DNA from 3 places in the Streptomyces sp. NPDC047061 genome. Region 2 is predicted to be linked to each of the others. Evidence: predicted binding sites of a transcription regulator. Region 2 holds the regulator's gene; each other region holds the start of a gene.
What was found. The regulator HrcA, encoded in region 2, represses chaperone genes, less so after heat shock. The targets are predictions, from matches to a motif close to TTNGCACTCNGNNNNNCNGAGTGCNAA.
Positions count from the first base shown of each region.

Region 1 (6,349 bases), on a different contig from region 2:
CCTCGCCTCACATGGCTGTGCAGACTGTTGCAAGCACCACGGAATCCACCGTAGACCTCGGCCCCGCCGCCGCCCTGAGCTGCCGCGAGTGCGGTCACCGGGTGCCACTCGGCCCGGTGTTCGCCTGCGAGGAGTGTTTCGGCCCGCTGGAGATCGCGTACGACTTCTCGGCCTACGACACCGAGGAGCTCCGGAAGAAGATCGAAGCGGGTCCCGCGAACATCTGGCGCTACGCGCCGCTGCTGCCCGTCCCCGCGGACGTGGCGACCAAGCCGAACATCAACCCCGGCTGGACCAAGCTCGTCAAGGCCGACAACCTGGCGAAGGAGCTGGGGGTCACCGGCGGGCTGTACGTGAAGGACGACTCCGGCAACCCGACGCACTCCTTCAAGGACCGCGTCGTCGCCCAGGCCGTCGAGGCCGCCCGTGCCTTCGGCTACACCACCCTCTCCTGCTCCTCCACCGGCAACCTGGCCGGCGCGGTCGGTGCCGCCGCCGCCCGGGCCGGCTTCCGCTCCTGCGTGTTCATCCCGCACGACCTGGAGCAGGGCAAGGTCGTCATGGCCGCGATCTACGGCGGCGAGCTCGTCGGCATCGAGGGCAACTACGACGACGTGAACCGTTTCTGCTCCGAGCTGATCGGCGATCCGGCCGGCGAGGGCTGGGGCTTCGTCAACGTCAACCTGCGGCCGTACTACGCGGAGGGCTCCAAGACCCTGGCGTACGAGATCTGCGAGCAGCTCGGCTGGCAGATCCCGGACCAGCTGGTCATCCCGATCGCCTCCGGCTCGCAGCTCACGAAGATCGACAAGGGTCTGCAGGAGCTGATCAAGCTCGGGCTGGTCGAGGACAAGCCGTACAAGATCTTCGGTGCCCAGGCCGAGGGGTGCTCGCCGGTGTCGGTGGCCTACAAGGAGGGCCACGACGTGGTCCGCCCGCAGAAGCCGAACACCATCGCCAAGTCCCTCGCCATCGGCAACCCGGCCGACGGCCCGTACGTCCTCGACATCGCGCGCCGCACCGGCGGTGCCGTGGAGGACGTGAACGACGAGCAGGTCGTCGACGCGATCAAGCTGCTCGCGCGGACCGAGGGAATCTTCGCGGAAACCGCCGGCGGAGTGACGGTTGGAGTCACCAAGAAGCTCATTGAGAATGGGTTGATTGATCCGGCGAAGTCGGTCGTTGTACTCAACACCGGTGATGGACTGAAGACGCTGGACGCGGTCGCGGGCACCGGGCTCACGGCGACCATTCGCCCGAATCTGGAGTCTTTCCATGAGGCCGGGCTCGCCTGAGTCCCCCGAGAAATAGGGCGTTGCCCAGACCGGAGGTAAAAAACGTGAGCGTCACCGTTCGCATCCCCACCATCCTGCGCGCCTACACCGGCGGTCAGGCCGAAGTCGCCGCCGAAGGCGCCACCCTCGGCGAGGTCATCTCCGACCTGGAGAAGAACCACGCCGGCATCTCCGCGCGCGTTCTCGACGACCAGGGCAAGCTGCGCCGGTTCGTCAATGTCTACGTCAACGACGACGACGTGCGGTTCGAGCAGGGCCTGGAGACCGCCACCCCGGACGGGGCGGGTGTCTCCATCATCCCGGCCGTCGCCGGTGGCTGACCTGCCGGTCTGCTTGACAGGCTGATCGAATGACCGAACATTACCTTCGGTAACGCCGATCACCGACTGTTCATCTGATTGCCCCCTCCGTGAGAGAAGCGGAGGGGGCAATTCTGTGTGGTTGAGCGCGGTACAGTTGGGGAACGCGGTCCCGATCTCCAGGTCGGGGGCCCCGTATTCGATACCGCGAGCCCGACAAGAAGTAGCCAAAGTGTGCGGGTTATATGCGGCTTTTGCGGCTTTTATGGGGCCCGACTTGCCCTGAATTCGGCCGAATTCTTGCTACATTCCGGACCCCTTCCGTCCAGAATTCTCGTCCGATTGACCTGTTGCAGACGGCAGTTGGACAGATACATTCAGCCGCGGTCGACGCGTTCCGGCGCACGCCCCCAACCAATGGGGGGTGAGGTCTGACCCGGATCCGCGAAGTGTGGATCTGTGCAAGGGCCAGTAATAGGGGAGTTAGGCATGGCTCAGGGCACCGTCAAGTGGTTCAACGCGGAGAAGGGGTACGGCTTCATCGCGGTCGACGGTGGTGCGGATGTTTTCGTCCACTACAGCGCGATTCAGATGGACGGCTACCGCACCCTGGAAGAGGGTCAGCGGGTCGATTTCGAGATCTCGCAGGGCCAGAAGGGGCCGCAGGCGGACATGGTCCGGCTGGCGACCAGCTGAAGCACGCGCCGACTGACTGCAGCGACGTTCTTCCGTTCTTCTGCTGAAGGGCTCGCACCCGCCGGGTGCGAGCCCTTCAGCGTGCCCGGGGTCCGGCCCCGGCGGGCCCGGAGGCCCGGCTCCGGCGCGCCCGGGGGGCCTGCCGGAGTGCGAGAGGCGCTTGCACTCGACCATGCCGAGTGCTAATCATTGGCGTTAGCACTCTGAAGGTGAGAGTGACAACGAAGGACCGGGTCGGTGAGGCCCGCAGGCCGGGTGGGGCAAGAAACCCACGGGTCGGCGAGCCGTCCGTCGCGGGCGCGGGCGCGGTCCGAAGACTCACCCCCAGTCCTGGAGGGACCACTTCACATGGCCAAGATCATCGCGTTCGACGAGGAGGCGCGGCGCGGCCTTGAGCGCGGTATGAACCAGCTCGCCGACGCCGTCAAGGTCACCCTCGGCCCCAAGGGCCGCAACGTCGTCCTTGAGAAGAAGTGGGGCGCCCCCACGATCACCAACGATGGTGTGTCCATCGCCAAGGAGATCGAGCTGGAGGACCCGTACGAGAAGATCGGCGCCGAGCTGGTCAAGGAAGTCGCCAAGAAGACGGACGACGTCGCCGGCGACGGTACGACCACCGCGACCGTGCTCGCCCAGGCCCTGGTCAAGGAAGGCCTGCGCAACGTCGCTGCCGGTGCCAACCCGATGGCCCTGAAGCGCGGTATCGAGAAGGCCGTCGAGGCCGTCTCCGGTGCCCTCCTTGAGCAGGCGAAGGACGTCGAGACCAAGGAGCAGATCGCCTCCACGGCCTCCATCTCCGCCGCCGACACCCAGATCGGCGAGCTCATCGCCGAGGCCATGGACAAGGTCGGCAAGGAAGGCGTCATCACCGTCGAGGAGTCCCAGACCTTCGGTCTGGAGCTGGAGCTCACCGAGGGTATGCGCTTCGACAAGGGCTACATCTCGGCGTACTTCGCCACCGACATGGAGCGTATGGAGGCGTCCCTCGACGACCCGTACATCCTGATCGCCAACTCGAAGATCGGCTCCGTCAAGGACCTGCTCCCGCTCCTGGAGAAGGTCATGCAGTCGGGCAAGCCGCTGCTGATCATCGCCGAGGACGTCGAGGGCGAGGCCCTGTCGACCCTGGTCGTCAACAAGATCCGCGGCACCTTCAAGTCCGTCGCGGTCAAGGCCCCGGGCTTCGGCGACCGCCGCAAGGCGATGCTGAACGACATCGCCATCCTCACCGGCGGCGAGGTCATCTCCGAGGAGGTCGGTCTCAAGCTGGAGAACACGACCCTCGACCTGCTGGGCAAGGCCCGCAAGGTGGTCATCACCAAGGACGAGACCACCATCGTCGACGGCGCCGGCTCGTCCGACCAGGTCGCCGGCCGGGTCAACCAGATCCGCGCCGAGATCGAGCAGTCCGACTCGGACTACGACCGCGAGAAGCTCCAGGAGCGCCTGGCCAAGCTCGCCGGTGGCGTCGCCGTCATCAAGGCCGGTGCCGCGACCGAGGTCGAGCTCAAGGAGCGCAAGCACCGCATCGAGGACGCCGTGCGCAACGCCAAGGCGGCCGTCGAGGAGGGCATCGTCGCCGGTGGTGGCGTGGCCCTGCTGCAGGCCTCCCAGGTGTTCGAGAAGCTGGAGCTGGAGGGTGACGAGGCGACCGGCGCACAGGCCGTGAAGCTCGCGCTCGAGGCCCCGCTGAAGCAGATCGCCGTCAACGCCGGCCTCGAAGGCGGCGTCGTGGTGGAGAAGGTCCGCAACCTCACCCCGGGTCACGGCCTCAACGCCGCGACCGGCGAGTACGTCGACCTGATCGCCGAGGGCATCATCGACCCGGCGAAGGTGACGCGCTCTGCCCTGCAGAACGCCGCCTCCATCGCCGCGCTGTTCCTCACCACCGAGGCCGTCATCGCCGACAAGCCGGAGAAGGCCGCCGCGGCCGCTCCGGGCGGCATGCCGGGCGGTGACATGGACTTCTGATCCTCCCGGATCAGCCCGTCCTTTCCGAGGGCGGCACCTCTTGCCAGTGGGCGAGGGGTGCCGCCCTCGGGCGTTTCCGGTGCCCGTCTCCGGCGCCCGTGTCCGGGGTCACACCGCACTCGCGCGGGACCGGGAATGCGTACGGCCGGGCAGGTCGTTGTGCACAGACGTGCACTTGATGCGCGTGCACATACCGTGCGGTATACGAACCGTCCGGTATACGACCTACCCACGAGGAGCCCCCCACGTGACCGTCACCACGCCCCCCGCCTCCCGCGCGGCCGAGATCCTCTCCCGTCCCATCGCCCTGAACGGGCTCACGGTCCCCAACCGGATCGTGATGGCGCCGATGACCCGGCAGTTCAGCCCCGGCGGCGTTCCCGGTGAGGACGTGGTCTCGTACTACTCCCGCCGGGCCGCCGCCGGTGTCGGTCTGATCGTCACCGAGGGGACGTACGTCGGCCACGACTCGGCCGGAGGCAGCAGCCGTGTCCCGCGGTTCCACGGCGAGGAGCAGCTGGCGGGCTGGGCGAAGGTGGCCGAGGGGGTGCACGCGGCCGGCGGCACGATCGTCCCGCAGCTCTGGCACATCGGCATGGTCCGCAAGCAGGGCCAGGCGCCGTACGCGGACGCCCCGGCCGTCGGTCCCTCCGGCATCGGCCTGGACGGCGCCGAGGGCGAGGGCAAGGCGATGACCCGGCAGGACCTGGACGACGTCATCGGCGCGTTCGCCGAGGCCGCGGCCGCCGCCGAGCGCATCGGCTTCGACGGCGTCGAGCTGCACGGCGCCCACGGCTACCTGCTCGACCAGTTCCTGTGGGCGGGCACCAACCGCCGGACCGACGCGTACGGCGGCGACCCGGTCGCCCGTACGAAGTTCGCGGCGGAGGTCGTGGCCGCCGTACGCGCGGCGGTCTCCCCGGAGTTCCCGATCATCCTCCGCTACTCGCAGTGGAAGTCCGACAACTACGACGCCCGCCTCGCGGAGACCCCCGAGGAGCTGGAGGCGATCCTCACCCCGCTGGCCGCCGCCGGCGTCGACGTCTTCCACGCCTCCACCCGCCGCTACTGGCTCTCCGAGTTCGAGGGCTCCGACCTGAACCTGGCCGGCTGGACCAAGAAGCTCACCGGCCGGCCCACCATCACCGTCGGTTCGGTCGGTCTCGACGGCGACTTCATCAGGGGCTTCGCCGGCGAGGGCTCCCCGCTCAAGAGCATCGACGACCTCCTCGACAGCCTGGAGCGCGACGAGTACGACATGGTCGCCGTCGGCCGCGCCCTGCTCCAGGACCCCGAATGGGCGGCGAAGGTCCTCGCCGGCCGCACGGACGAGCTGTCCGCCTACGACGCGGCGGCGCTCAAGACGCTGAGCTGACCCCACCCGTCCGCCCTCGGGTCAGCCGGCGATCCGGTCGAAGAACCCGAGGGCGGACGCGTATCCGGTCACAGCCACCCCGCGATGCTCATGACCAGGGCGACCACGCCCTGCACGAACAGGGACAGGACGCCGAAGACCAGGGCGCCCCAGCGGGCGGCGTCCGCCTCCGAGCCCTTGTACCTCCCCCAGCTCCAGCCGCCGACGACGGCCAGGAGAGGGACGAGGGCCAGGACGACGTAACCCGTCGTGAGCAGCGGGGCCACGTCGAGCGCCAGCAGCAGCCCGATCCCGGCCCGGACGCCCCGCGCCTCGCGGGTCTCCGGCCGGCCGAAGTGCATCGCGCCGTAGATCACGGAGTGCACGGCGGCGACGAGGACGCAGACGGCGAGCGCTCCCGAGGCCCGGTCGCCCAGGGTTGCGAGGAAGTTCCCCTTCATCAGCCCGGATACGAGGTCCCCCAGCGAGGTGTAGGCCGAGAACCCGAGGGTGATCAGGAGCGACACGCGCAACTGCTTGAGCAGGCCGCTCACCGGCGTTTGCCCGTGGCGCGGGTCTCGTACTTCATCACGGCTTGACTCTCCTCTCGGCGGCTGACTGGGACATGGGACGTCAGAAACCTGTGAGGGCGTCCTCCCAGCCTGGCCCTCCCGCTACCTTCGACCCCATGAGCGACGCCTTCCGCCCGGCCACCCTCGCCGATCTCGACGCCA
Region 1 is NZ_JBEYVI010000024.1:46,631-52,979, forward strand. It holds gene thrC (threonine synthase) at 12-1,295, shown strand; gene ABZ887_RS29695 (MoaD/ThiS family protein) at 1,340-1,615, shown strand; gene ABZ887_RS29700 (cold-shock protein) at 2,084-2,290, shown strand; gene groL (chaperonin GroEL) at 2,639-4,261, shown strand; gene ABZ887_RS29710 (NADH:flavin oxidoreductase) at 4,509-5,636, shown strand; gene ABZ887_RS29715 (hypothetical protein) at 5,705-6,169, opposite strand; gene ABZ887_RS29720 (GNAT family N-acetyltransferase) at 6,304-6,349, shown strand, end outside.
Region 1: the regulator HrcA is predicted to act here: its motif matches at 2,450-2,476, upstream of groL (chaperonin GroEL).

Region 2 (6,349 bases):
CCACCCGTCCCAGCAGCTCCGGTTCCAGGTCCTTGTAGGAGCTCACGCGCGCGAGGATCGCCTGCCAGACGGCGCCCGTGTTGTCGGTGGGCCAGCCCAGCGCCCGGCAGACGCCCGTCTTCCAGTCCTGGCCGTGCGGGACCCGGGGCCAGGCGGCGATGCCCAGGGAGGACGGTTTCACGGCCTCCCAGATGTCGATGTACGGGTGGCCGACGACCAGGGCGTGGTCGCTGGTGACCGACCGGGCGATGCGCCACTCCTTGGTGCCGGGGAGCAGGTGGTCGACGAGGACGCCGAGACGGGCGTCGGGGCCGGGGGCGAATTCGGCCACGATGGCGGGGAGGTCGTCGACGCCCTCCAGGTACTCCACCACCACGCCCTCGACGCGCAGGTCGTCGCCCCAGACCTTCTCGACCAGCTCCGCGTCGTGGCGGCCCTCCACGTAGATGCGGCCCGCGCGGGCGACACGCGCGCGTGCGCCGGGGACGGCGACCGAGCCGGAAGCGGTACGGGAGGGGCGTACCGGGGCCGCCGACGTGGGGCGTACGAGGGTGACCACGCGGCCCTCCAGGAGGAAGCCGCGCGGCTCCAGCGGGAAGACGCGGTGTTTGCCGAAGCGGTCCTCCAGGGTGACCGTGCCCGCCTCGCAGCGGATCACCGCGCCGCAGAAACCGGTACCGGGCTCCTCCACCACCAGACCGGGCGCGGCGGCCACCTCGGGCACCGGCTTCGGCTTCTTCCACGGCGGGGTCAGGTCGGCGGAGTACTGGCGCATTCGGATGACGATAGGAGAAGCCGGGGCGGTGTGGTCACGACACGCCGAAGCGGGCCGCCAGGGCGTCGCGCTGCGCCCGGACGAACGCCGCGTCCACCACCGCTCCGTGACCGGGCACGTACAGGGCGCGTTCGCCGCCGAGCGACAGGAGGCGGTCCAGGGCCGCGGGCCAGCGGGACGGTACGGCGTCGGGGCCGGCCTGGGGATCGCCGGACTCCTCCACCAGGTCGCCGCAGAACACCACCTCGGGGTCGCCGGGGACCAGGACGGCGAGATCGTGGGCGGTGTGGCCGGGGCCCACGTTGGCCAGCAGGGCCTGGCGGCCGTCGCCGAGGTCGAGGGTCCACTCGCCGGAGACCAGGTGACGGGGGAGGGGGAGGGCGTCGGCCGCCTCCTCGGCCTCGGGGGCGGGGAGACCGTTGCGGACCGCGTCCAGGCGGAGCGCCTCGTGGTCGTACGCGAAGACGGCCTCGGTGCCCACCGCCGCGTACAGGTTCGCGCCCGCGAAGGCGGCCGCGCCGAAGACGTGGTCGAAATGCGGATGGGTGAGCGCGAGATGGGTCACACGGCGGTGGGCGAGCGCCTGCGCCTCCATGCGCAACCGTGCGCCCTCCGCCAGGCTTGAGCCGGCGTCCACCATCAGAGCCGTGCCCGCGCCGAGAACCAGACCGGCCGTGCAGTCCCAGCCCGGCAGCCGGCACCGGCCGACGCCTTCGGCCACCCGCTCCCAGCCCAGCTCTTCCCAAGTCACCGTCATGCCGCGACGCTAGCCGTAGAACGCCATGGGTCCTGACCGACCTTGCCCAGTCAGTACCCCACGGCCGTACACTGGGCCGGGGATGCTGGCACTCGCGTTCGCAGAGTGCCAGACGAAAGACCCGAAGGACCCGAAAGGCCGCGGGACGACTTTCTGGAGGTGTGGCGCCGGATGCTGAGTGAACGCAGGCTTCAGGTATTGCGCGCCATCGTCCAGGACTATGTCGGCACCGAGGAGCCGGTGGGTTCGAAGGCGCTGACCGAACGGCACAACCTCGGGGTCTCCCCGGCGACCGTGCGCAACGACATGGCCGCCCTGGAGGACGAGGGGTACATCGCCCAGCCGCACACCAGCGCGGGGCGGATCCCCACCGACAAGGGCTACCGGCTGTTCGTCGACAAGCTGGCCGGCGTCAAACCGATGAGCGCGCCCGAGCGGCGGGCCATCCAGAACTTCCTCGACGGCGCCGTCGATCTCGACGACGTCGTGGCGCGGACCGTACGGCTGCTGGCGCAGCTGACGCGGCAGGTCGCGGTCGTGCAGTACCCGTCGCTGACGCGGTCCACCGTGCGGCACGTGGAACTGCTTTCGCTGGCTCCGGCCCGGCTGATGCTGGTGCTGATCACCGACACCGGGCGGGTCGAGCAGCGGATGGTCGACTGCCCGGCGCCCTTCGGGGAAACGTCTCTGGCGGATCTGCGGGCGCGGCTGAACAGCCGGGTCGCGGGGCGCCGGTTCTCGGACGTGCCCCGGCTGGTGGAGGACCTGCCGGAAGCCTTCGAGGTCGAGGACCGCGGCGCGGTCTCGGCGGTGCTCTCCACCCTGCTGGAGACGCTCGTCGAGGAGAACGAGGAGCGGCTGATGATCGGCGGCACCGCCAATCTCACCCGCTTCGGACATGACTTTCCCCTCATGATCCGGCCCGTCCTGGAGGCACTGGAGGAGCACGTCGTGCTGCTCAAGCTCCTTGGCGAGGCCGGGGATTCGGGCATGACCGTACGCATCGGTCACGAGAACGCCTACGAGGGACTCAACTCCACGTCCGTGGTGTCGGTCGGCTACGGTTCGGGCGGCGAGGCAGTCGCCAAACTCGGCGTGGTCGGACCGACCCGCATGGATTACCCGGGAACGATGGGAGCGGTACGAGCGGTGGCACGGTACGTCGGACAGATCCTGGCGGAGTCGTAAGTGGCCACGGACTACTACGCCGTTCTCGGCGTGCGCCGCGACGCGTCGCAGGAAGAGATCAAGAAGGCCTTCCGTCGGCTCGCGCGCGAGCTGCACCCGGACGTCAACCCGGATCCGAAGACCCAGGAGCGGTTCAAGGAGATCAACGCCGCTTACGAGGTGCTGTCGGACCCGCAGAAGAAGCAGGTCTACGACCTCGGCGGCGATCCGCTCTCGCAGAGCGGGGGCGCGGGCGCCGGGGGCTTCGGGGCCGGTGGCTTCGGGAACTTCTCCGACATCATGGACGCCTTCTTCGGTACGGCGTCCCAGCGCGGGCCGAGGTCGCGTACGCGGCGCGGCCAGGACGCGATGATCCGGATCGAGGTCGAGCTCGACGAGGCGGCCTTCGGCACGACCAAGGACATCCAGGTCGACACGGCGATCGTCTGCAACACCTGCAACGGTGAGGGCGCGGCGCCGGGCACCTCCGCCCAGACGTGTGACATGTGCCGGGGCCGTGGTGAGGTCTCGCAGGTGACGCGGTCCTTCCTGGGCCAGGTCATGACCTCGCGGCCCTGCCCGCAGTGCCAGGGGTTCGGGACGGTGGTTCCGACGCCGTGCCCCGAGTGCGCGGGTGACGGGCGGGTGCGGTCGCGGCGGACGCTGACCGTGAAGATCCCGGCCGGTGTCGACAACGGCACGCGGATCCAGCTCGCCGGTGAGGGTGAGGTCGGGCCGGGTGGCGGTCCGGCCGGTGACCTGTACGTCGAGATCCACGAGCTGCCGCACTCGACGTTCCAGCGGCGCGGGGACGATCTGCACTGCACGGTGACGATTCCGATGACGGCGGCGTCGCTCGGTACGAAGGTGCCGCTGGAGACGCTGGACGGTCTTGAGGAGGTCGACATCCGGCCGGGCACGCAGTCCGGGCAGTCGATTCCGCTGCACGGGCGTGGGGTCACGCATCTGCGCGGTGGCGGCCGGGGTGATCTGATCGTCCACGTCGAGGTGACGACTCCGACCAAGCTCGACCCTGAGCAGGAGCGGTTGCTGCGCGAGCTGGCGAAGCTGCGCGGGGAGGAGCGGCCGACGGGGCAGTTCCAGCCCGGTCAGCAAGGGCTGTTCAGCCGGCTGAAGGACGCGTTCAACGGGCGTTGACGGGTCACCGTGAAGGGGCTCCGCCCCTTCGACCCCACCAGGGGGCTCCGCCCCCTGGACCCCCGAAACCCATGCCCACCCACCACCCGACTCGGCCGATGAAGAGGCGAGGCCGCCACCCGACTCGGCCGACGAAGGGGTGCGGTCGCCTCGACTCGGTCGATGGAGGGGTGCGGTCGGCTCGACTCGGCCGATGAAGGGGTGCGGTCGGCTCGACTCGGCCGATGAAGGGGTGCGGTCGGCTCGACTCGGCCGATGAAGGGGTGCGGTCGGCTCGACTCGGCCGATGGAGAGGTGCGGCCGGGGCGACTCGGTCGGCGAAGAGACGAGGCCGGCTCGACTCAGTCGGTGAAGAGGCAAGGCTTCGGCGACTCGGTCGGCCAAGGGGAGAGGCCCCGGCGACTCGGCCGACGAAGGGGAGAGGCCCCGGCGACTCGGTCGGTGAAGGGGTGAGGCCGTCTCTCGGCTCGGTCGGTGAAGGGGTGAGGTCGGCAGGTCAAGGTGGTTGTGGGGCGGGGAAATTTCTGGCATGTGCCAAAGGGGCAGCCCGATTCGGACTTGTTCGGAGGACGTGACAACATGCCGTCATGTCCTCCGCACTGACCGATCTCTTCCCCATTCCGATCGTGCAGGCCCCCATGGCCGGCGGGGTCTCCGTGCCGCAGCTCGCCGCCGCCGTGTCCGAGGCGGGCGGGCTGGGGTTCCTCGCTGCCGGGTACAAGACCGCCGACGGGATGTACCAGGAGATCAAGCAACTGCGGGGGCTGACCGGTCGCCCCTTCGGCGTGAATCTCTTCATGCCGCAGCCGGAGTACGCCGAGTCGGGGGCCGTGGAGGTCTACGCACATCAGCTGGCCGGTGAGGCCGCCTGGTACGAGACCGAGCTCGGCGACCCGGACAGCGGCCGGGACGACGGGTACGAGGCCAAGCTGGCCGTGCTGCTGGACAACCCGGTGGCCGCCGTCTCCTTTCACTTCGGTGTGCCGACGCGGGAGGTGCTGGACTCCCTGCGGCGGGCCGGGACGGTCACGCTGGTCACCGCCACCACCGCCGAGGAGGCCCTCGCCGTCGAGCGGGCCGGGGCGGACGCGGTGATCGCCCAGGGAGTCGAGGCCGGGGGCCATCAGGGCACCCACCGGGACGTGGCGGAGAACGACGGGTCCGGGATCGGGCTGCTGTCGCTGGTCGCCCAGGTGCGGGAGACCGTGGGGATCCCGGTCGTCGCCGCGGGCGGCATCATGCGCGGCAGCCAGATCGCGGCCGTACTGGCGGCCGGGGCGAGCGCGGCCCAGCTGGGTACGGCCTTCCTGGCCACCCCGGAGTCCGGCGCCGCCGACGTGCACAAGCAGGCGCTCACCGACCCGCTGTTCACGCGGACCGCGCTGACCCGGGCGTTCTCCGGGCGGCCCGCCCGCGGCCTGGTCAACCGGTTCATGCGCGAGCACGGCCCGTACGCGCCCGCCGCCTACCCGGAGGTCCACCACCTCACCTCCCCGCTGCGCAAGGCCGCCGCCAAGGCAGGCGACGCGCAGGGCATGGCCCTGTGGGCCGGGCAGGGGCACCGGATGGCCCGCGAGCTGTCCGCCGGGCACCTGGTGGAGACCCTCGCGGAGGAACTCGCCGCCGCGTCGACAGCGTTGTCGACCGAGGGGACCGAGGGCGAGGGGGGCGGACGGTGACTGCTCCGGTGTTCGTGGTCGATCCGCTCGTGGTGCCCGGGGGCTCCGGTGGCGAGGTCGTGCTGGACGGGGCCGAGGGGCGGCACGCCGTCTCCGTGAAGCGGCTGCAGCCCGGTGAGGACGTCATCCTCACCGACGGGCACGGGCGCTGGGCCGAGGGTGTCGTGCGGGCCGCCGAGGGCAAGGACCGGCTGGTGGTGACGGTGCTGGACGGCGTCGCCGAGGAGCCCGTGCCGCAGCCGCGGATCACCGTCGTGCAGGCACTGCCCAAGGGGGACCGGGGCGAGGTCGCCGTGGAGACCATGACCGAGGTCGGTGTCGACGCGATCGTGCCCTGGCAGGCCGCCCGCTGCATCACCCAGTGGAAGGGCGAGCGGGGCCTGAAGTCGCTCGCCAAGTGGCGGGCCACCGCCCGTGAGGCCGGCAAGCAGTCCCGCCGGGTGCGGTTCCCGGAAGTCGCGGACGCGGCGACGACCAAGCAGGTTGCGGCACTTCTGGCCAAGGCCGACCTCGCCGCCGTGCTCCACTCCGACTTCGGGCACGGCAGCGAGCCCCTCGCGGAGGTCCGGTTGCCCGCCGCGGGTGAGATCGTGCTGGTCGTCGGGCCCGAAGGCGGTGTCGCCCGGGACGAGGTGGCGCTCTTCGAGGAGGCGGGCGCCAGGGCGTACACCTTGGGGCCTACCGTGATGCGCACGTCGACCGCCGGGACGGCGGCCGCGGCCCTGCTGCTCGGGCGCACCGGCCGCTGGTCCTGACGTCGGCCACTTGTGCGGGGCTTGACCCTTGAGGGTGGGACGCCGGGGAAACTCGCCA
Region 2 is NZ_JBEYVI010000035.1:746-7,094, forward strand. It holds gene ABZ887_RS36945 (DUF3097 domain-containing protein) at 1-775, opposite strand, end outside; gene ABZ887_RS36950 (MBL fold metallo-hydrolase) at 810-1,532, opposite strand; gene hrcA (heat-inducible transcriptional repressor HrcA) at 1,704-2,720, shown strand; gene dnaJ (molecular chaperone DnaJ) at 2,721-3,857, shown strand; gene ABZ887_RS36965 (nitronate monooxygenase) at 4,445-5,536, shown strand; gene ABZ887_RS36970 (16S rRNA (uracil(1498)-N(3))-methyltransferase) at 5,533-6,291, shown strand.

Region 3 (6,349 bases), on a different contig from region 2:
TGGCGTTCGGTCGCACCCGCAGGGGGGCCGGAGGCGGTTTCATGACGTTCGTGCAGCTCATCGAGTGCAGGACCAGGCGGTTCGACGAGATGGACCGGCTGATGGACAGGTGGGTCGAGCAGACCAAGGGGAAGCGGACGGCGACGCACACGCTGGTCGGCCAGGACCGCAGCGACGCGCAGCACGTCGTGGAGATCGTGGAGTTCCCGTCGTACGAGGAGGCGATGCGGAACTCGCGTCTCCCGGAGACCGACAAGGTGTTCCACGAGCTGCTGGCGCTCTGCGAGGGGACGCCGACGTTCACCGATCTGGACGTGGTGCGTGACGAGGGGCTGTACGCCGGCACCGCCCGGCGGTTCTTCGACACGATCGCGGCGGCCGGCCCGCTGGCACCGCTGGACGGTCTGCTCGCCGAGGACTACCACGACCACGATCCGGTCGAGGGCCAGGACACCATCGGCATGGACGCGATGCGGCGCAAGCTGGGGATGTGGCGGCGGGCCTTCGACTTCTCGTTCCTGGTCCAGGACCAGATCGCCCAGGGCGACCGGGTGTGCACCAGGTGGCTCTGGACGGGGGTGCAGAAGGCGGAGTTCATGGGGGTGCCGAACACCGGGCGGCAGGTCACCATGGCCGGGACGACGATCCACCGCTTCGACGCCGGCGGGAAGATGGCCGAGGGCTGGCTGCAGTACGACCGGATGGGGCTGCTGGCACAGCTGGGAGCGCTGGACGCGCTGGAGAACTAGGCCGACCATCGAAGTACCCGCGAGGGGCGAAGCCCCCGTTCCCGGCGGACGACCGGGAACGGGGGCTTCCTCAGAGACTGCTTCCCGAGAGACTGCTTCCCGAGAGACTGCTGCCCAGAGGCTGGCGCCTCGGAGACCGTTGCCTCAGTGGGTTGCCTCAGTGCGAGTGGCCGTGGGAGTGGCCCGCGGCGCCGGCCTCTTCCTCTTCCTTCTTCTCGACGACCAGGGTCTCGGTCGTCAGGAGCAGGGAGGCGATGGAGGCGGCGTTCTCCAGGGCGGAGCGGGTGACCTTGACCGGGTCGATGACGCCGGCCTTGACCAGGTCGCCGTACTCGCCGGTGGCGGCGTTGTAGCCGTTGCCCTTCTCCAGGTCGGCGACCTTGGAGACGATGACGTAGCCCTCGAGGCCCGCGTTCTCGGCGATCCAGCGCAGCGGCTCGACGGCGGCCTTGCGGACCACGGAGACGCCGGTGGCCTCGTCGCCGGTCTTGTCGAGGTTGCCCTCCAGGACCTTCACGGCGTGGACGAGCGCGGAGCCACCACCGGAGACGATGCCCTCCTCGACCGCGGCGCGGGTCGCGGAGATGGCGTCCTCCAGACGGTGCTTCTTCTCCTTCAGCTCCACCTCGGTGGCGGCGCCGACCTTGATCACGCACACGCCGCCGGCCAGCTTCGCGAGGCGCTCCTGGAGCTTCTCGCGGTCCCAGTCGGAGTCGGTGTTCTCGATCTCGGCCTTGATCTGGGCGACGCGGCCCGTGACGGCGGCGGAGTCGCCGGCGCCGTCGACGACCGTGGTGTCGTCCTTGGTGACGGTGACGCGGCGGGCGGAGCCGAGCACGTCCAGGCCGACCTGGTCGAGCTTGAGGCCGACCTCCTCGGAGATGACCGTGCCGCCGGTGAGGACCGCGAGGTCCTCCAGCATCGCCTTGCGGCGGTCACCGAAGCCGGGGGCCTTGACCGCGACCGCGTTGAAGGTGCCGCGGATCTTGTTGACGACGAGGGTGGAGAGCGCCTCGCCCTCGACGTCCTCGGCGATGATCAGCAGCGGCCGGGAGGCACCCGCCTGGATGACCTTCTCCAGCAGCGGCAGCAGGTCGGCGATGGAGGAGACCTTGCCCTGGTTGATGAGGATGTAGGGGTCCTCCAGGACGGCCTCCATGCGCTCCTGGTCCGTCACGAAGTACGGCGACAGGTAGCCCTTGTCGAAGGCCATGCCCTCGGTGAAGTCCAGCTCCAGACCGAAGGTGTTGGACTCCTCGACGGTGATGACACCGTCCTTGCCGACCTTGTCCATCGCCTCGGCGATGAGCTCGCCGACCTGCGTGTCCTGGGCGGACAGCGCGGCGACGGCGGCGATGTCGGCCTTGTCGTCGATCGGGCGGGCGGAGGAGAGCAGCTCGTCGGAGACGGCGGCGACGGCGGCGTCGATGCCCTTCTTCAGGGCGGCCGGGGAGGCACCCGCGGCGACGTTCTTCAGGCCCTCGCGGACGAGCGCCTGGGCCAGCACGGTGGCGGTGGTCGTACCGTCACCCGCGATGTCGTTGGTCTTGGTCGCCACCTCCTTCACCAGCTGGGCGCCGAGGTTCTCGTACGGGTCGTCGAGCTCGACCTCGCGGGCGATCGTGACACCGTCGTTGGTGATGGTGGGGGCGCCGAACTTCTTGTCGATGACGACGTTGCGGCCCTTGGGGCCGATCGTCACCTTCACCGTGTCGGCAAGCTTGTTGACGCCGCGCTCGAGGGCGCGACGGGCGTCCTCGTCGAACTTCAGGATCTTCGCCATGGGAGCGGTTCAGCCCTCTCGGAAAGCGTGGGTGAAACGAACGGCGCCCCCGACGCCCGGCTTCACAAGGTCGCGGGGGCCAGGGGCGCAGCTCAAAGCAGAATGTGCTTTTGGGTGAATTACTTCTCGATGATCGCGAGCACGTCGCGAGCCGAGAGGACGAGGTACTCGTCGCCGTTGTACTTCACCTCGGTGCCGCCGTACTTGCTGTACAGAACGACGTCGCCGACCTTGACGTCGAGCGGCAGGCGCTCGCCGTTCTCGAAACGGCCCGGGCCCACCGCGAGGACGGCGCCCTCCTGGGGCTTCTCCTTCGCGGTGTCCGGGATGACCAGGCCAGAGGCGGTGGTCTGCTCGGCGTCGAGCGGCTGGACCACGATGCGGTCCTCAAGCGGCTTGATGGCAACCTTGGAGCTGGTGGTCGTCACGATCCGACCTCCCCCTTCGGAGATCTCACGGGGTTAACTGTCTGAGGTGGCGACCAGGTGGATCCGTCGTCGCGGGTGCCGGACCTGCCCGTCGCGTTGTTGGCACTCTCATCTGCCGAGTGCCAGAGCCGAGACTATGACCGCGATTAGCACTCGGTCAAGCGGAGTGCCAGTTGCGGGCCGCGCGCCGCCGGAATCGGCCCCCTCGGGGGTCACAGATCGACGGCGGCATGCATCTCCCACACCAGGATCTCGGCGGGCTCCGAGGCCGTCACCCGGTGGCCGCCGGTGGCCGTGAAGCGCGCGGCGTCACCCTCGCCGAGCGCCCCGACGCCCTCCAGGTCCACCGCGCCGCGGGCGACGAACAGATGCAGGTACGGCGCCTCGGGCAGGGTCACCTGCCCGCCGGGGCGCAGCCGTGCCGCGTACAGCGCGGCGTGCCGGTTCCGGATCCGGATGGCGCTCGCGTCCTTGTGCCGGTCCATGCCGGACGCCACCCTGACCAGCCCGCCGGACAGCAGCTCGGCGTCGATCTCCAGCTGTTCGTAGCCAGGCGTGACGCCGGCCTCGTCGGGCACGACCCACATCTGGACGAAGTGCACGGGGTCGGCGGGGAGCCCGCCGGCGGCCCGGTAGGTGTCGTTCTTCTCCGAGTGCAGGATGCCGGTGCCGGCGCTCATCCGCTGGGCCAGGCCCGGGTAGATCACGCCGGAGTGGCCGCCGGAGTCCTGGTGGACCAGTGAGCCCTGGAGCACCCAGGTGACGATCTCCATGTCCCGGTGCGGGTGGGTGTCGAAGCCCGTGCCCGGCTGCACCAGGTCCTCGTTGTGGACCAGCAGCACCCCGTGGTGCGTGTTGGCCGGGTCCGGCCGGTGGGTGCCGAGGGAGAACGAGTGCTTCGAGTCGAGCCAGGACAGCCGGCTCGCGAGCCGCGCCTCACCGCGCCGCACCTCCACGCCGGGTGTCAGTAGTGCGCTCATGTTGTGCCCCCTGCTCCGAGCGAGGATCCATTGACATGAATATTCAAGTTAAAACGGATCCATCACGCCGGTAGGAGACAGCGGAGAGCACCAGCATCGACTTGACCACTAAAGTCAAAAGGTCATATTGGGCTAGAGGTAGTCCTCGAGCCGGCCCACCGTCAGCCCGCTCGCCTGCACCCGGCGCAGCAGCCGGGCGGTGCGCTCCCTGAGGGGCGGGCCGAGGGCCTCGTCGGGGCCCACCAGGATGATGTCGCCGGGGCGGAGCTGCTTGTCCCCGCCCCGGTAGGTGATGCCGTCGGGGGTCATCGCCGCCCGCCACAGGACCACCGCCGCGACACCGCAGTCGGCGGCGGCGCGGAGGGTGGTGCGGTCGTAGGTGCCGTAGGGCGGGCGGAAGAGGCGGGGGCGGATGCCGAAGCGGGACTTCAGCTTCTCCTGCTGGCCGCAGATCTCGGCGCGCTGGCCGGCGTACGGCAGACCGGGCATGGCCGGGTGGTCGAGGGTGTGGTTCTGGACGCTCGCGCCGACCGACTGGAGGCGGGCGAAGTGGCCGTAGCCGGGGCCGACCACGCTGTCCGTGAGGAACATGCTCACCGGCAGCCGCAGTTCGCGGACCATGTCGACGAAGCGGGGGTCCTTCTCGGCGCCGTCGTCGTAGGTGAGGAAGACGACCCGGTCGGACGTGGGGACGTGGTCGACGACCGGGGGGAGGGCGGCACGGAAGGACAGCGGGTGCAGCGGCGGGCGGGGGGCCGGGGAGAGGGGGGCGGTCAGGCCCCACCTGCGGTACGCCGGCTCGCCGGCCGGGCCCTGCGGGTGCACCCGGCCGGCCGCCTTCCTGCCGAGCCGTTCGATGGGGTCGACGGACGGGGCGCAGGCCGACAGGAGGAGGGAGACGGCCAGGAGGGGGACGACCAGGAGGGCGGCGGCCGGCGGCGCGGCCGTCGCCCTCGGTCGGCTCACAGGTAGTCCTCCAGGCGCGCCACCGCGTAGCCGTCGCGGGTGACCTTGTTCAGGAAGCGGCGCATGTCGTCGACCATGGTGCCGTCCCAGTCGTTCCGGCCCCGGAAGTGCGTGAGGACGATGTCACCGGGGTGCAGTGCGCGGTCCCACTCCCGGTACTCCCAGTGGTCGACGAACACCTCCTCGTCCCAGATCGGCGCGTACTTGATGCCGCAGGTCTTGGCGGCGCGCAGGGTGTCGCCGTTGTAGTTGCCGTAGGGCGGGCGGAAGACCGTCGGCGCCTTGCCGAACTCCCTCTTCATGATCTCCTGCATGCCGCAGATCTCGTGCTTCTGCTCCTCGTAGGTGAGGCCCGGCAGGTAGGGGTGGGTGAGGGTGTGGTTGTTGAGGGTGTGGCCCTCGGCCTGCATCCGGCGGAAGTAGCCGTAGTCGTCCTTGACCAGGTAGTTGCTGAGGAACGCGCTGTAGGGGATCCGCAGCTGGTCCATCATCCGCAGGAAGTCCGGGTCCTTCTCGGCGCCGTCGTCGATGGTGAGGAAGACGACCTTCTTCCTGGTCGGGATGGTGGTGAAGACCGGGGGCAGGTCGTCCTCCTCCTGGCCGTCCACCTCGAAGCCGTCGCGAGCGGTGATCCTCGGCTTGAGCCTGGGCGGGGCCGGGGGTTGCAGCGGGACCGCGTCCAGGCCCCAGCGCCGGGCGGCGGCGACCAGGGCGGCGCGGGAGTCGGGAGCGGCGCCCCGGTGGGCCTGCTGGCCCGCGGCGGGGCGGACGTCGGCCTCGCCCCCCGGTCCGGCACAGCCGGAGACGACGGCGGCAGCGGCCGTGGCGAGGGCGGCAACGGCGAGTACTGCCCTATTTTTGTCATTTTGTACGACTGCTCGCATGGCGTCGGATCCTTCCAGGCACCTTCCCGGAACCCGGGCAGACACCGCGGCCGGAGGCGAACCATCCACCGACTGGCCGACAATGACCCGGTGAACGACCACCTCTCCCCCCTCCTCACCCCCGAGGGCCGCGCCCTCCTCGACGAGGTGCGCGGCACCGCGCCCGCCGACGAGCTCGCCGTGGCCACCCGGCTGCGCCGCGAGCACCCCGCCGAACTGGTGTCGGCGGCGCTGGCCCAGGCCCGGCTGCGGCAGCGGGCGGCGGCGAAGTTCGGGGACGCGGACGCGGGCCGCATGTTCTTCACGCCGAACGGGGTCGAGCAGTCGACGCGGGCGAGTGTCGCCACGTACCGGGCGGAGCGGATGAAGGCGCTGGGGGTCACCTCGGTCGCCGACCTGTGCTGCGGCATCGGGGGCGACGCGATCGCGCTGGCGCGGGCCGGGATCCGCGTCCTCGCCGTGGACCGGGACCCGGTGACGGCGGCCACCGCGCGGGCGAACGCCGAGGCGCTCGGGCTCGCCTCCCTGATCGAGGTCCGGGAGGCGGACGTCCAGGAGG
Region 3 is NZ_JBEYVI010000002.1:382,975-389,323, reverse strand. It holds gene ABZ887_RS05300 (ester cyclase) at 42-749, shown strand; gene groL (chaperonin GroEL) at 907-2,532, opposite strand; gene groES (co-chaperone GroES) at 2,652-2,960, opposite strand; gene ABZ887_RS05285 (pirin family protein) at 3,173-3,940, opposite strand; gene ABZ887_RS05280 (polysaccharide deacetylase family protein) at 4,073-4,861, opposite strand; gene ABZ887_RS05275 (polysaccharide deacetylase family protein) at 4,903-5,790, opposite strand; gene ABZ887_RS05270 (class I SAM-dependent methyltransferase) at 5,881-6,349, shown strand, end outside.
Region 3: the regulator HrcA is predicted to act here: its motif matches at 3,107-3,133, upstream of groES (co-chaperone GroES).